2 regions of the Microbacterium sp. USHLN186 genome follow, and region 2 is predicted to be linked to the other one. Evidence: predicted binding sites of a transcription regulator. Region 2 holds the regulator's gene; the other holds the start of a gene.
The links. The regulator LexA, encoded in region 2, represses DNA repair genes until DNA is damaged. The targets are predictions, from matches to a motif close to TCGAACANNTGTTCGA.
Positions count from the first base shown of each region.

Region 1: the regulator LexA is predicted to act here: its motif matches at 2,784-2,799, upstream of WFG93_RS12180 (DUF222 domain-containing protein).

Region 1 is NZ_JBBCYA010000006.1:76,331-83,540, reverse strand. It holds gene WFG93_RS12200 (hypothetical protein) at 1-429, opposite strand, end outside; gene WFG93_RS12195 (alpha/beta fold hydrolase) at 600-1,436, opposite strand; gene WFG93_RS12190 (CGNR zinc finger domain-containing protein) at 1,495-2,034, shown strand; gene WFG93_RS12185 (MarR family winged helix-turn-helix transcriptional regulator) at 2,283-2,714, shown strand; gene WFG93_RS12180 (DUF222 domain-containing protein) at 2,831-4,177, shown strand; gene WFG93_RS12175 (SPFH domain-containing protein) at 4,272-5,891, shown strand; gene hrpB (ATP-dependent helicase HrpB) at 5,911-7,210, shown strand, end outside.
Region 2 is NZ_JBBCYA010000008.1:31,274-38,483, reverse strand. It holds gene WFG93_RS13725 (S9 family peptidase) at 1-176, opposite strand, end outside; gene WFG93_RS13720 (methylenetetrahydrofolate reductase) at 332-1,282, shown strand; gene metE (5-methyltetrahydropteroyltriglutamate--homocysteine S-methyltransferase) at 1,279-3,591, shown strand; gene lexA (transcriptional repressor LexA) at 3,620-4,306, opposite strand; gene WFG93_RS13705 (LysM peptidoglycan-binding domain-containing protein) at 4,610-4,996, shown strand; gene WFG93_RS13700 (histidinol-phosphate transaminase) at 5,046-6,137, shown strand; gene hisB (imidazoleglycerol-phosphate dehydratase HisB) at 6,134-6,748, shown strand; gene hisH (imidazole glycerol phosphate synthase subunit HisH) at 6,745-7,210, shown strand, end outside.

The sequences.
Region 1 (7,210 bases), on a different contig from region 2:
GCCGAACCCCGCGAGCTGAGCGCTGGGCACCTCGAAGCTCAGCGTCGTTCCCGGGCGTTTCGTGGTGTGCGCCTCTACGCGCAGCGGGGAGTAGAGCATCGCGCCGGGGTCGTGCCGGTACAGCCGGGCGGTGATCGCGTGATGCGAGATCATCCACACCACGCTGCGCGCGGCGCTGCCCGCGTGCTGCATCAGCTCGTCGGGACGCGAGGTCCACACCCGCACGAATCCGCTCGGGGCATCCCACTGCAGCCCGCGCACGAATCCGGCCCAGTCGCCGCCGCGAAGCTCGCCGAGGGCCTGCTCCTCGGACAGCGCGGGAACCGCCCGCTCGAACGCGGCCGTCACCGCGTCGAACTGCGCGTTCGTCTCCAGCCTCAAGCGGCGTCCGGCATGCTCGAAGAGCGTCTCCTCAGCGTCGTAGCTCACAAGAGCCATCCTCCCGCAGCCTTTGCAGTGCGGGATCGCTGCGTGCGGTCGGAGCCGATCTCATCGACGGCTCTCATCGGAGTCGGCAGTGAGTGAGACTGCGGACCGCTGAATCTCGCGGGTGACGGACCGCGCGTCTTCTATCCGTGGCGGTATGCGCACTACTCCGTCTAGTGCCGGTGATGGGAAAGCAGGTGGCGTAGAAGCTCGTCGGGGCGTTCTTCTGCGATGAAGTGACCGCAATCAGGAATTGCCTCTCCGAATGCGCGTGGCGCGTAGGGCATCCATGCTCCGATCACGTCGCCTCTGCTCGGGAGGCCCTTTTCGCCCCACAGCACCTGCACGGGGATGTCGATCACGTGGCCCGCGTCGTGATCTTCACGATCGTGAAGGAGGTCGGTTGGCGTGGCCCGGTAGTCATCGAAGCCCGCGCGTAGAGCCCCGGTGCGGCTGAATGCTTCGATGTACTCGGGAATCGCGTCGGCAAGACCTGCGTGGTTCACCGTCCAGGCGTCGAAGAAGTGGCCGAGGTAGCCCGCTATGTCAGGAGAAACCAGTCGCTCCGGCAGATCGGGCTGTTCGTGGAACAGCCAGTGCCAGTAGCCCACAGCCGCGCGCGAGCCACCGGCGCTCATGGTGTGCAACGTCGGGGCGATGTCGAGCATCGTCACATGCGTTACCCGCCCGGGGTGATCGAACAGGAGCCGGTGCGCGACGCGTGCGCCACGATCGTGGCCGACCAGGCCGAACTGAGAGTGTCCCAACGCGTCGGCGAGTTCAACGATGTCCTGCGCCATCCTGCGCTTCGTGTAGTCCCCGACGGGCTTATCAGACCTGCCGTACCCGCGCAGGTCCGGTGCCACTACTTCGAAATGCGCGCTCAGTGCGGGTGTCACGTGTCGCCAGCATGCAGATGTCTCCGGCCAGCCGTGCAGGAGGACGAGGAGCGGTCCGGAGCCGGCGCGCTCGTAGTGCATGGTCACTTCGGAGAGGTCGATGGAAGGCATGCAGAAAACTAACCACGTGAACAGGTTAGTTTCAACTCGCTCCCGGTATCCTTGAACCATGCGGGGTGTGGACTGGATCATGGATGGCGGCGCGCTGAGCGTCGACTTCGTGAATACCCTGCGCGATCGCTGGTCGGATGTCCCGCGCGAGACGCTTCCCACGAGTCGATCGATGATCGGTTGGATGCAGTCCGCGGGCGTCGCCGTCTCGTCCAGCGCTGATGCCGACTACTCCACAGCGCTCGCCCTTCGCGGAGCATTGGAAGCCCTATTCGAGCACCGCGCATCGGCCGCTGAGATCGCACTCATCAACGACCTGAGCCGTGACGCCCCACGCGCAACTCTCGTTGGAGCCGGCACGGACATCACCGCGAAGATCGACGCACCCGCTTCTTTCCGCGGCGCGCTCGGCCAGATCGCTGCTGACGCGGTCACACTGGCCACCAACGGCCTCCTGCCTCGCGTCACTGTCTGCCACCACGAGCGCTGCGGCCTGCTCTTCGTCGACACCTCCCGCGGCCGCCGACGGCAGTGGTGCTCCATGCAGCGCTGCGGGAACCGTGCGAAAGTTGCGCGCTTTCAGGAACGACACCGATAACATCCTCGTCCGGCAAGCCACATCGACCAGTCAGAGCGGGAATCACGCGACGAAATTCGTGACCAAACCGTTGCATTCGTTATCTCGCCGTTATACACTCATCGCACGGTGAATGTTTGCTGTGGCATCCACCGCATGTGATTGCAGGACACTCTTGGTGCAAGGGACAAGGGCCGGTCGGAAGCCTCTCCGACCGGCCCTTACTGCTGCCCCGCGAGCATCCACACCCGGACAGTACGCTGAGAACCATGACCGACCGCCAGCTCGCCCTGCAGGCCTGGGAGAGCCTCTTCCGCGCGCAGCACGAGCTCTTCGTCGAGATGGCATCCGACTTCGACGACGCCGAGATCACACAGGCCGAGTACGACGTGCTCCTGACCGTCACGCGCGCCGAGGCGATGACCGCACGACTCCGCGACATCACCGCCAATTCGCTCACGAGCCAGCCGAGCGTCTCCCGGCTCGTCGACCGTATGGTCACGCGCGGTCTGGTGAGCAAGCGCGTCGACCCCGATGACGGTCGCGGTGCGATCGTCACCGCGACGGATGCCGGCGCGCGCGCATTCCGCCAGATGGCCACCGTGCACGGGCGCACGATCGCCGAGCGCATGTCGCCGCTCTCAGACGACGAACTCGCGGCGCTTCTCGCGCTGACGGAGAAGCTGCGCGGCAGGCCATAGAGCGCCTTTCCCCGGATGCACGCTGCTGTTTCTGCACAGATCGAACGACTGGCGAGTTATCCACAATTATCGAAGATATGTTTGAATGTCGTTTCGTCTCGAAGTAAACTGAGTGAATGACGAACCACCTGAGCGGACTGCACGAGGCGATCGACCGCCTCGACGCGGCATGGTCGGGAGCCACCGATGCTTCCGGCATGACGCGGCAGCAGCTCGTCGAGGCGAATGCGGCCCTCGGCAGGCTCCGTCGTCTGGTCGATGCTCTGCACTCCGAGGTGGCCGCAGGCATCGCTCACGAGTCGCGGCCGGCACTCGGGCCGGACTCGCTCGCCAAGCAGCAGGGTTTCCGCAATCCCGCCCAGCTGATCGCCACCACTTCCGGCGCCACTGCCGGCGAGGCGACGCGGCTCGTCAAAGTGGGCGAGGCCACGGCGCCGCGCATCGACCTGCTCGGCGAGCGCCGTCCGGCGAAGTACCCGGCCGTGCAGGCAGCACTCGCCGCCGGTGCTCTCAGCACAGCGGTCGCGGGGCTGCTGATCGGCCTCCTCGACCGCGTGCGTCTGAAGGTCGATCCGCAGTCGCTCAGCGAAGCGGAGCGGATGCTCGCCGAGAAGGCCGTCGGCCTGTCTGCCGACGAGGTGCGCAAGCTGATCGCACATGCGGAAGCCTGGCTGGACCCCGACGGTGTCGCACCGCGCGAAGAGGAGATCCGGGCGCAGCGGTCGGTCACCCTCTTCGAGCGCGACGGCGCCGTGCACCTGAACGGCGTCTTCGACATCGAGACCGCCGCACCCATCCGGGCGGCGATCAACGGGTACGTCTCGGCCCAATTCGCCGCGCGGAAGAACGCGATCGACCCCGACGCTCCCGATGCCGATCACCGGTCGGTGCCGCAGCTGCAGGCGGATGCGCTGAGCGCCCTGTGCGCGCACGGGATCGGATGCGACAACGGCGCTCCTGCCCTCGCCGGCGCGACCGTGATCGTGCGGGTGAACCTGAACGACCTGAGCGCGGGTACGGGCTTCGGCACCGTCGACGGCTCCAACCAGCCCGTCAGCATCGGCGCGGTGCGGCGGATGGCCGCCTCGGGTGGTGTGATCCCCTGCGTCCTCGGCGCCGACAGCGAGATTCTCGACTGGGGCCGCCGGCGGCGCCTGTTCACCACCGCGCAGCGGCTGGCACTGGCCGAACGCGACGGCGGATGCGCGATGTGCGGACTGCCGCCCGAGATGACGCGGGCGCACCATATCGCGTGGTGGAGCCGCGACGCCGGCCCCACTGATCTGGCGAACGGCATCCTGCTCTGCGAGAGCTGCCACCATCGCATCCATGACAACGGCTGGGAGATCCGCATCGACGGCGGCGGCACGGCCGCGCGGGTGTGGTTCATCCCGCCGCCCTACGTCGACCCCACCGGCACCCCGCGTCCGGGTGGCGCGAGGCGATACTCCCTGGCCGCGTGACTGCCCGCACTGAAGGGCGAGGACTGTGCGCGCCGCGCCGCCCATCTGGCAGGGTGGTGAGCTGAGGCCCTTCAGGGGGGAAAGGAAGGTCGCCATGGAGATCGCCGGAGCAGTCGGCATCCTGGTCATCATCGGAATCGCGCTCGTCGCGGTCATCGTCGTCGCACTCGTCCTGCTGCTGTTCGCACGCAGCTGGATCAAGGTCGCCCGCGCCGACGAGGCGCTCGTGATCTCCGGTCGCAAACAGAAGGTGCAGCGCGCCGTCATCAACGCCGATGGCAGCACGAGCTCCGAACTCGGCGAGTCGCCGGTGACGGTGATCGTCAACGGCAAGTCGCTGGTCAACCCGATCACGCAGCGCCACGAGATCATCTCGCTGCGCTCGCGCCAGGTGCTGCTGAACGCCGAGGCGCAGTCGCTCGACAGCGTGACCCTGAACGTCGACGGCGTCGCGATCGTGAAGATCGGCTCCGACCCGCTGTACGTCCGCCGCGCCGCCGAGCGTTTCGCCTCGCAGGACAAGGCGATCGAGCAGTTCACCACCGAGCAGCTCGAGGGCGCGCTGCGCGGCATCGTCGCCACCCTGTCGGTCGTCGAGCTGATGCGCGAGCGCAAGAAGTTCTCCGACCAGATCGCGGCAGACGTCTCCAATGAGCTGGCCGATCAGGGACTGATCCTCGACTCCTTCCAGATCAAGGGCATCACCGACCGGGTCGGCTACATCCAGTCGCTCGGCGCACCCGAGATCCAGGCGAAGCGCCAGGCGGCCGAGATCTCGCAGACCAACGCCGACCGCGCGATCAACCAGAAGAACATCGCCAACCAGGAAGCGAACCTGATCGAGCAGACCGCGCTCGACACCAACACCGCCAACGCCAACGCCGGCATCGGCCGCGCCCGCGCCGAGGCCGAGCAGGCCGAGCAGCTCGCCCGCGCACAGGCCGAGCAGGCCGTTCTGCAGCAGCAGGCCGAGAACCGGCAGGCGCAGCTGGACGCCGACGTCAAGCGCGTCGCCGACGCCCAGCGCTACGAGGCCGAGACCCGCGCCCAGGCCGACCTGTTCACGCGCGAGAAGGCGGCCGAGGCCGCCGCGATCGAGCAGGTCAAGCAGGCCGAGGCCCGCACCCGCATCGCCGAGCAGCAGGCGCAGGCCGACCGGGCGCGCGCCGCCGGTGAAGCAGCCGCAGCCGAGGCGAAGGCCACCGGTGACGCCAACGCGCTGCGTGCGCAGGCTGAGGCCGAAGCCGAGGCGCGCCGCCTGCGCGCGAACGCCGAAGCCGAGGCGATCCGCGCCGAGGGTGAGGCGCGCGCGGCCGCCGTCGAGGCCGAGGCGAAGGCCATCGCCTCGAACCAGGAGGCGTTCCTGTCGCAGCGCGTGCTCGAGGTGCTCCCCCAGATCATGGCGGAGTTCGCCAAGGGCTACTCGACCATCGGCAACGTCTCGATCATCGGCGGCGCCGGCGAAGACGGTGCCTCCACGGTCGTGGGCGGCGACAACGCCAAGGCCATGCGATCGGTGTTCGACAGCGTCAGCGCGGCCACCGGCCTCGACCTCGCCGCGATCATCCAGGGCCAGGCGGTCGGTCGCGGCTTCGGCGCGGGGGTGGCGCAGGCGACGGATGCCTCGTCCGCGGCATCCGGTGACTCCCGCACCTCCACGGCGATCGTCGAGCGCACCCTCGCTGACGCCGACGAGCCCACCTCGGGCACCTGACCCCCGGCAGACTGGAAGCGTGAGCTCTCCCGCGTTCGACCTCGCCCGCATCGGGGCGGGACTGTCGTTCGCGGGGGCCCTCGCCGACGTGGATCGCGCCCTCGACGCGAGCACCGGGCTGGTCGTGAGCGCCCCGCCCGGCACCGGGAAGACGACGCTGGTGCCGCCGCTGCTCGCTTCTCGCGTGACCGGACGCGTGATCGTCACGCAGCCGCGACGGGTGGCCGCGCGCGCGGGCGCCCGACGTCTCGCCCAGCTCGACGGATCGCCGCTCGGCAGCCGCGTCGGCTTCACCGTGCGCGGTGAGCGACAGGTCGGCGTCGGCACCCGGGTGGAGTTCGTCACCGCCGGCGTGCTGCTGCGACGGATGCTCGACGACCCCGGCCTCGACGGCGTCGACGCCGTCATCCTCGACGAGGTGCACGAGCGCGCCCTCGACACCGACCTGCTCATCGGGCTGCTGGGCGAGGTCCGCCAGCTGCGCGACGACCTCACGCTCGTCGCGATGTCGGCGACGCTCGACGCCGACCGGGTCGCCGGTGTCATCGGCACGGATGCCGCGCCGGCGCCGATCATCGCCCACACCGTACCCGCGCATGCGCTGACCGAGCGGTGGGCGCCGAGCCCCGTTCCGCGGCTGGATGAGCGCGGGGTGACCCGGGGTTTCCTCGACCACCTCGCCGATACCGCGGCCTCCGCGGCGCGGGAGCTGCAGCGGGCCGATCCGGCGGGCGACGTCCTGGTCTTCGCCCCCGGTGCCCGCGAGGTCACCGAGATCGCCAGACGCCTGGCCTCGGCGATCCCGGATGCCGACGTGCGCGAGCTGCACGGGCAGCTGTCATCCGCGGCGCAGGACGCCGTGATCCGCGGTCGCGCACCCGGTGGTCCTCGGCGCGTCATCGTGAGCACGTCGCTCGCCGAGTCGTCGCTGACCGTTCCCGGGGTGCGCGTCGTCGTCGACAGCTGTCTTGCCCGGCGTCCGCAGCGCGACGCCGCACGCGGGATGACCGGCCTCGTCACCTCCGCCGCCTCGCGCGCGTCCTGCGTGCAACGCGCAGGACGCGCCACGCGCGAGGCGCCCGGCACCGTGATCCGCTGCGTCGACGAGCGCACCTATGCCGCAGCCCCCGCCCGCACCGCGCCCGAGATCGCCACCGCCGACCTCGCCGATGCGGCCCTGCTGCTCGCCTGCTGGGGCTCCCCCGGCGCGGCGGGACTGCGGCTGCTCGACCCTCCCCCGGCCGAGAGCATGCGCGACGCCGTGGCAGTCCTGCACGGGCTCGGTGCGGTCGACGACGAGGGGCGGGTCACCGATGCGG
Region 2 (7,210 bases):
GGCAGCACCTCGATCCCGGCCGAGCTGCGCACGGTCACCCGCCCGCCCTCGGCGGGCACCGACTCACCCCACCAGATCTCCTCGCCCACGAAGCGGGCGCCGTCGATGCGCGGCGCTGCCTGGGCGATCTGGGCGGCGGTGAACGGGGAGGGCCATGAGCCGTAGGACGCGGTCATGTCCTCGAGCCTATCCAGCACGCAGCCGGCACACGCCGTCACCCCCCGACACACGGCGTCACCCACCTGACACACGGCGTCACACAGTGTGCACCGCGCGACGCCGCTGTCCTACCGTCTGAGGACACCCCCCCCGAGACCCAGAGGAGAAGGCCATGGACCGCGTCCCGTTCTCCTTCGAGCTGTACCCGCCGCGCACGGCCGAGAGCGCCCGAGCGCTGCACGACACGATCGCCCGTCTCGCCGAGGCCGGCCCGGAGTTCATCTCGGTGACCTACGGCGCCGGCGGCTCGACGGGCGGCCGGTCACTGGAGGTGCTGCGCCACATCCGCCAGCACACCGAGACCGAGCCGCTCGCGCACCTCACCTGCGTCGGCAACACCTACGAGGGCGCGGCGCGGCTGATCCGCGAGTTCCTCGACGCGGGTGTGCGCAGCTTCCTCGCCCTGCGCGGCGACCCGCCGGCGGGTCAGGACGAGTCCGACGCGTTCCTCGGCGATCTGGAGAGCTCAGCGCAGCTGGTGCAGCTGATCGACCGGGTGCAGGCCGAGTGCGCGCCGTACGAGGAGTCGCCGGTGCGCGGCAACCCGGATGCCGTGCGCGTGGCGCCGCGCCGCAAGGTCAGCATCGCCGTCGCCGCCTTCCCCAACGGCCACCCGCGCTCCGCGTACAGCAGCCAGCACGTCGACGCACTGCTCGCCAAGCAGGCCGCGGGCGCCACGCTCGCCATCACGCAGCTGTTCTTCCATCCCGACCACTACCTCGCCTTCGTCGAGCGCGCGCGCCGCGCCGGGGTGACGATCCCGATCCTGCCGGGCATCATGCCCATCACATCGCCCGCCCGACTTACCCGGGTGCTGGAGCTCACCGGCGAGGAGCTGCCGAGCGAGCTGGCGATCGAGCTCGAGATCGAGCCCACCGCCGAGGGGCGCCGGCAGATCGGCATCCGCTGGGCCGCCGACCTCATCCGCGCCGTCGTCGACGGCGGCGCACCCGGCGTGCACCTGTACGCGTTCAACCAGCACGAGACCGTGCTCGACGTCCTCCACGGTGCCGGGGTCCTCCCCGAGCGCCGCCTGCTCGCTGCATCGAAAGGAAACTCATGACCGCTTTCCCCGCCGGGACCATCCTCGGCTACCCGCGAATCGGCCGACGCCGCGAGCTGAAGAAGGCCGTCGAGTCGTTCTGGGCCGGGCGCATCGACGAGGCAGAACTGGAGCGCACCGCCGCCGAGCTGCGCGCCGCCACCCGCGAGCGACTCTCCGCGCTCGGCCTCGGCCGTGCTGACTCGTCCATCCCGGAGTCGTTCTCGTTCTACGACCAGGTGCTCGACGCGGCCGTCACCGTGGGCGCCATCCCCGCCCGCTTCGACGACCTGCGCGACGCCGACGGCTCGATCGGCCTCGGCGCGTACTTCACGGTCGCCCGCGGCGAGGGCGAGCGCGCCCCTCTGGAGATGACCAAGTGGTTCGACTCGAACTACCACTACCTCGTCCCCGAGATCGGCCCCGAGACGACCTTCTCGCTCGCCAGCGAGCACCTCGTGACGCAGGTCGCCGAAGCCGCCGCTGCCGGATACGTCACCCGCCCGGTGATCGTCGGACCCGTCACCCTGCTCGCCCTGGCGAAGGCATCGGATGACGCGCCGGAGGGCTTCGAGCCGCTCAGCCGCCTCGACGACGTGCTGCCGGTCTACGCCGAGCTGCTCGAGAAGCTCAAGGCTGCCGGCGCACAGTGGGTGCAGTTGGACGAGCCCGCGCTGGTCAGCGAGTCGCTGCCGGTCGACACCGGGACCCTCGCGGATGCCGCCGCCCGCGCGCTCGCGGTTCTCGGCGGTGCCGGCGAACGCCCGCAGATCTTCGTCGCCGCCCCGTACGCGGCGCTCGGCGCGACGCTCGACGTGCTGGCAGCCGCTCCTGTCGAGGCGATCGGCATCGACCTCGTGCGCGGCGAGGTGCCCGCCTCGCTGCCGTCCCTCGCCGGCAAGACCCTCGTCGGCGGCGTGATCGACGGTCACAACATCTGGCGCGGCGACCTCGTTGGCGCTTTCCGCACGCTCGAGGCGCTGCGCGCGCTCGGCGCCACAGCGGTCGCGGCATCCACCTCGACCTCGCTGCTGCACGTGCCGCACGATGTCGACGACGAGACGGCTCTGGATGCCCGTCTGGTCTCGTGGCTCGCCTTCGCCGACCAGAAGGTCGGCCAGGTGGTCACCCTCGCGCGCGGTCTCGCCGACGGACGCGATGCCATCGCCGACGAGCTCGACGCGGCGTCCGCCGCACTCGCCGACCGGCGTGACGCCCCCGGCGTGCGCGACGGCGCCGTGCGCGGCCATGAGGTCGCCGAGGCGGATTTCTCGCGCGTCTCGTACGCCGAGCGCGAGAGCGCTCAGCAGGCGCTGGGTCTGCCCGCCCTTCCGCTGACCACCATCGGCTCGTTCCCGCAGACCGGCGACATCCGACGGGCCCGCGCGCGCTTCCTGCGCGGGGAGATCCCCGTCGAGGACTACGCGGACTTCCTGCGCCGCGAGATCGACCAGGTCGTCGCCCTGCAGGAGGAGCTCGGACTGGACGTGCTCGTGCACGGCGAGCCCGAGCGCAACGACATGGTGCAGTACTTCGCCGAGCACCTCGACGGCTTCGCGGTCACCCAGCACGGCTGGGTGCAGTCGTACGGCTCCCGCGCGACGCGTCCCTCGATCCTCTGGGGCGACGTCTCGCGGCCCGCGCCGATCACGGTGTCCTGGGCGACGTACGCCCAGTCGCTCAGCGTCAAGCCCGTCAAGGGCATGCTCACCGGCCCGGTGACCATCCTCGCGTGGTCGTTCGTACGCGATGACCAGCCGCTGAGCGAGACCGCCGACCAGGTGGCCCTCGCCTTGCGCGACGAGATCACCGATCTCGAGTCGGCCGGCATCGCGATCATCCAGGTGGACGAGCCCGCGCTGCGCGAACTGCTGCCGCTGAAGCAGGCCGACCAGCCGGCCTACCTCGACTGGTCGGTGCGCTCGTTCCGGCTCGCGACCGGCGGGGCGGCTGCCGCGACGCAGATCCACACCCACCTCTGCTACTCGGAGTTCGGCGTGGTCATCGACGCAATCCGCGCACTCGACGCCGACGTCACCTCGATCGAGGCGGCGCGCAGCCGCATGGAGGTGGTCGCCGACATCGCGCACCACGGCTTCGACCACGGCATCGGCCCCGGCGTGTACGACATCCACTCGCCGCGCGTGCCGAGCGTCGCGGAGGTGGAGACGCTGCTGCGCCGGGCGGTCGACGAGCTGCCGCTGCGCCAGCTCTGGGTCAACCCGGACTGCGGTCTGAAGACCCGCGGCTATGACGAGACGGTCGCCTCGCTGCGCAACATCGTCGAGGCCACGCGTCGCGTGCGGGAGGACGTCGCCGTCGCGGTCTGACCCCGGATGCCGAAGCGGGGGAGCCGACTCAGACCGCGCGCAGCACGGCTACGACCTTGCCGAGCACGACGGCCTCATCGCCGAGGATCGGCTCGAAGGCGGAGTTGCGGGGGAGCAGCCAGGTGTGACCGTCGCGACGGCGGAACGTCTTCACCGTCGCCTCGCCGTCGATCATGGCGGCGACGATCTCACCGTTCTCGGCGTTGTTCTGAGTGCGGACGACCACCCAGTCGCCATCGCAGATGGCCGCATCGATCATCGACTCGCCGTTCACCTTCAGCATGAACAGGTCGCCCTTGCCGACCAGCTGTCGCGGCAGGGGGAAGATCTCCTCGACCTGCTGGTCGGCGGTGATCGGCACTCCGGCGGCGATCTGCCCCACCAGTGGCACGAGAGCGGCATCGCCGACGGCGGGACCGCTGTCGGCCGGGTTCTCGGCGCTGCTGCCGGGCAGATCGATGAGCACCTCCATCGCACGCGTCTTCCCGGGGTCGCGGCGCAGATAACCGCTGAGCTCGAGCTGGCCGAGCTGGTGCGTCACGCTGGAGAGCGACTTCAGGCCCACGGCATCGCCGATCTCGCGCATGCTCGGCGGATATCCGTGCCGGGCGATCGAGTTCTGGATGACCTCGAGGATCGCCACCTGCTTGGCGCTGAGGCTCTTGCGACGGCGCGTTCGTGGCGCCTCGGCTGCCGTCTCGGGGGTGTCGCTCATCGGTGCTCCTTCATGGCCACGTGCGGTGTGGAACCGCGTCCTCGCGTTGATCCGCTTCGAATGTCGGAGGCCCGTGATGGGCTGTCCTCATCGAAACGGTATCCGAGTCCGGCCCGGAATCGGAAGATCCGTTCGAGCGTGTCGAAGAAGTCGGCGAGACGGATTCGAATAACGCTTGACACATGTTCGAGATCGAAGATAGATTCGGAACGTAGCTTCGCATCCGGCATCCCCGGCCGGATGCCGGATGCGAACGCCGCACCCCCGCCGCGCGATCGGCGGGAGGACGAGAAGGAGCAGCACATGAGCACCATCAGCCTCCAGGCCCCCATGACACCCCTGGCCGTGCGCACAGACGCCGCCCGCCGCGCGAGCACGGTCCGCCTGCGTCTCACCGCCCGCGGGCGACGCGTGCTGCTCTCCCTGGCTGCGGTGCCCATCGTCGCCGGCGTCGCGGTCTCCCTGCTCGCCGGCGGCTCCGCCGTCGCCTCGAACGAGAGCGGTCAGGCGGTGTCGTTCGAGACGATCACCGTGCTTCCGGGCGACACCCTGTGGTCGATCGCCGCAGACGCGGCTCCCGGTGTCGACCCGCGCGAGGTCATCGCCGACATCACGCGTCTGAACAACCTCAGCTCCGGCATGATCCAGGTCGGCAGCACCATCGCCATCCCCACCGCCTACGGCGAGTAGTGCGAGCGTCGCCGTCACGCGGGGCGGCGACACCGCGCCGCCGCCTACGATGGAGGACGTGACATCCCTCGATGAGCTGCCCCTCCGCGATGATCTCCGCGGGCTCACTCCGTACGGCGCGCCGCAGGCGCCGCTGCCGGTCGCTCTGAACGTCAACGAGAACACGCATCCGGTTCCGGATGCCGTCGCCAGCGACATCCTCGACGACATCGCACTCGCCCTGCGCGACGTGAACCGCTATCCCGACCGCGAGTTCACCGTCCTGCGCGAGGGCTTCGCCGACTATCTCGGCCATGGATTGACCGCCGAGCAGATCTGGGCGGGCAACGGCTCCAACGAGGTGCTGCAGCACATCATGCAGGCCTTCGCCGGCCCCGGGCGCGCGGCGTTCGGGTTCGCTCCGACCTACTCCATGTACCCGCTCATCACCCAGGGCACCGGGGCGCGCTGGGTCGCCGGCTCGCGGGACGACGACTACACGCTGCGCCCCGACGACGCGGCTCGCCAGGTCAGGGACGCCGATCCCGATGTGGTGCTGCTGTGCTCGCCGAACAACCCGACCGGCACGCCGCTGCCGCTGGAGGTCGTCGAAGCCGTGTACGAGGCCGCTCGCGGCGTCGTCGTCGTCGACGAGGCCTACCACGAGTTCGCGCCGCGTGAGGCGTCGTCGGCGCTCTCGCTGCTGCACGGCCGACCGCGTCTGGCGGTGTCGCGCACCATGAGCAAGGCCTTCGCCTTCGCGGGAGCGCGCGTCGGCTACCTCGCCGCCGACCCCGCGTTCATCGATGCGCTGCGTCTGGTGCGCCTGCCCTATCACCTCAGCGCGCTCACGCAGGCGGCCGCGGTGGCTGCGCTGCGCAACTCCGACACGATGCTGCGCATGGTGGACGAGATCGTCGAGCAGCGCGACCGGATCTCCGCGACGCTCGAGGCGCTGGGCTACACGCCGCACGAGTCGTGGTCCAACTTCGTGCTCTTCGGCGGGGTCGACGATCCGCGCGCCGTGTGGCAGGCGCTCTACGAGCAGGGTGTGCTGATCCGCGACGTCGGAATCCCGCACCACCTCCGGGTCACCGCCGGCACAGCCGCCGAGACCACCGCATTCCTGGAAGCCCTCGCCTCGATTGGATCCCCCGCATGAGCGACCGCACCGCGTCCCGCACGGCACAGCGCCGCCGCCACACCTCCGAGTCGACGGTCGAGGTGAGCATCGACCTCGACGGCACCGGCCGCAGCGACATCGACACCTCCGTGCCGTTCTTCGACCACATGCTCACCGCCTTCGCCAAGCACTCGCTCACCGACCTCACCGTCCGTGCGACCGGCGACACCCACATCGACGCGCACCACACCGTCGAGGACATCTCGATCGTGCTCGGCCAGGCGATCCGTGAGGCACTCGGCGACAAGGCCGGCATCTCGCGCTACGGCGACGCGCTGGTGCCGTTGGATGAGGCGCTCGCGCAGGCGGTCGTCGACATCTCGGGGCGCCCGTTCCTCGTGCACGACGGCGAGCCGGCCGGCTTCGAGTTCCACCTCATCGGCGGGCACTTCACCGGCTCGCTCGTGCGCCACGTGTTCGAGGCGATCACTCTGAACGCCGGGCTCACCGTGCACGTGCGCGTGCTCGGCGGGCGTGATCCGCACCACATCGCCGAGGCGGAATTCAAGGCGTTCGCGCGCGCGTTCCGTCAGGCCAAGGCCCTGGATCCGCTCGTCGACGGGGTGCCCTCGACCAAGGGGGCGCTGTGAGCGGGCGGCGGGTCGTCGTCTTCGACTACGAGTCCGGCAACGTGCACTCCGCGGTCAAGGCGCTGGCCGCGGCCGGCGCCGAAGTCGAGCTCACGCGCGATCGGGATCGCGCGCTCGAGGCGGACGGCCTGCTCGTGCCCGGAGTCGGTGCATTCGCGGCCGTGAGTGAGGCGCTGCTCGCCCACGGCGGTGACGAGATCATCGATCGCCGGCTGGCCGGGGGTCGCCCGGTGCTCGGTATCTGCGTCGGCATGCAGGTGATGTTCGAGCGCGGCGTGGAGCGCGGGCAGCTCACCGACGGGCTGGGGGAGTGGCCGGGCACAGTCAGCGAGCTCGATGCGCCGGTGCTGCCGCACATGGGCTGGAACACCGTCGAGACCGGCGCCGGGAGCACGCTGTTCCGTGGGATCGAACACGAGCGCTTCTACTTCCTGCACTCGTACGCCGCGAAGGCATGGGAGA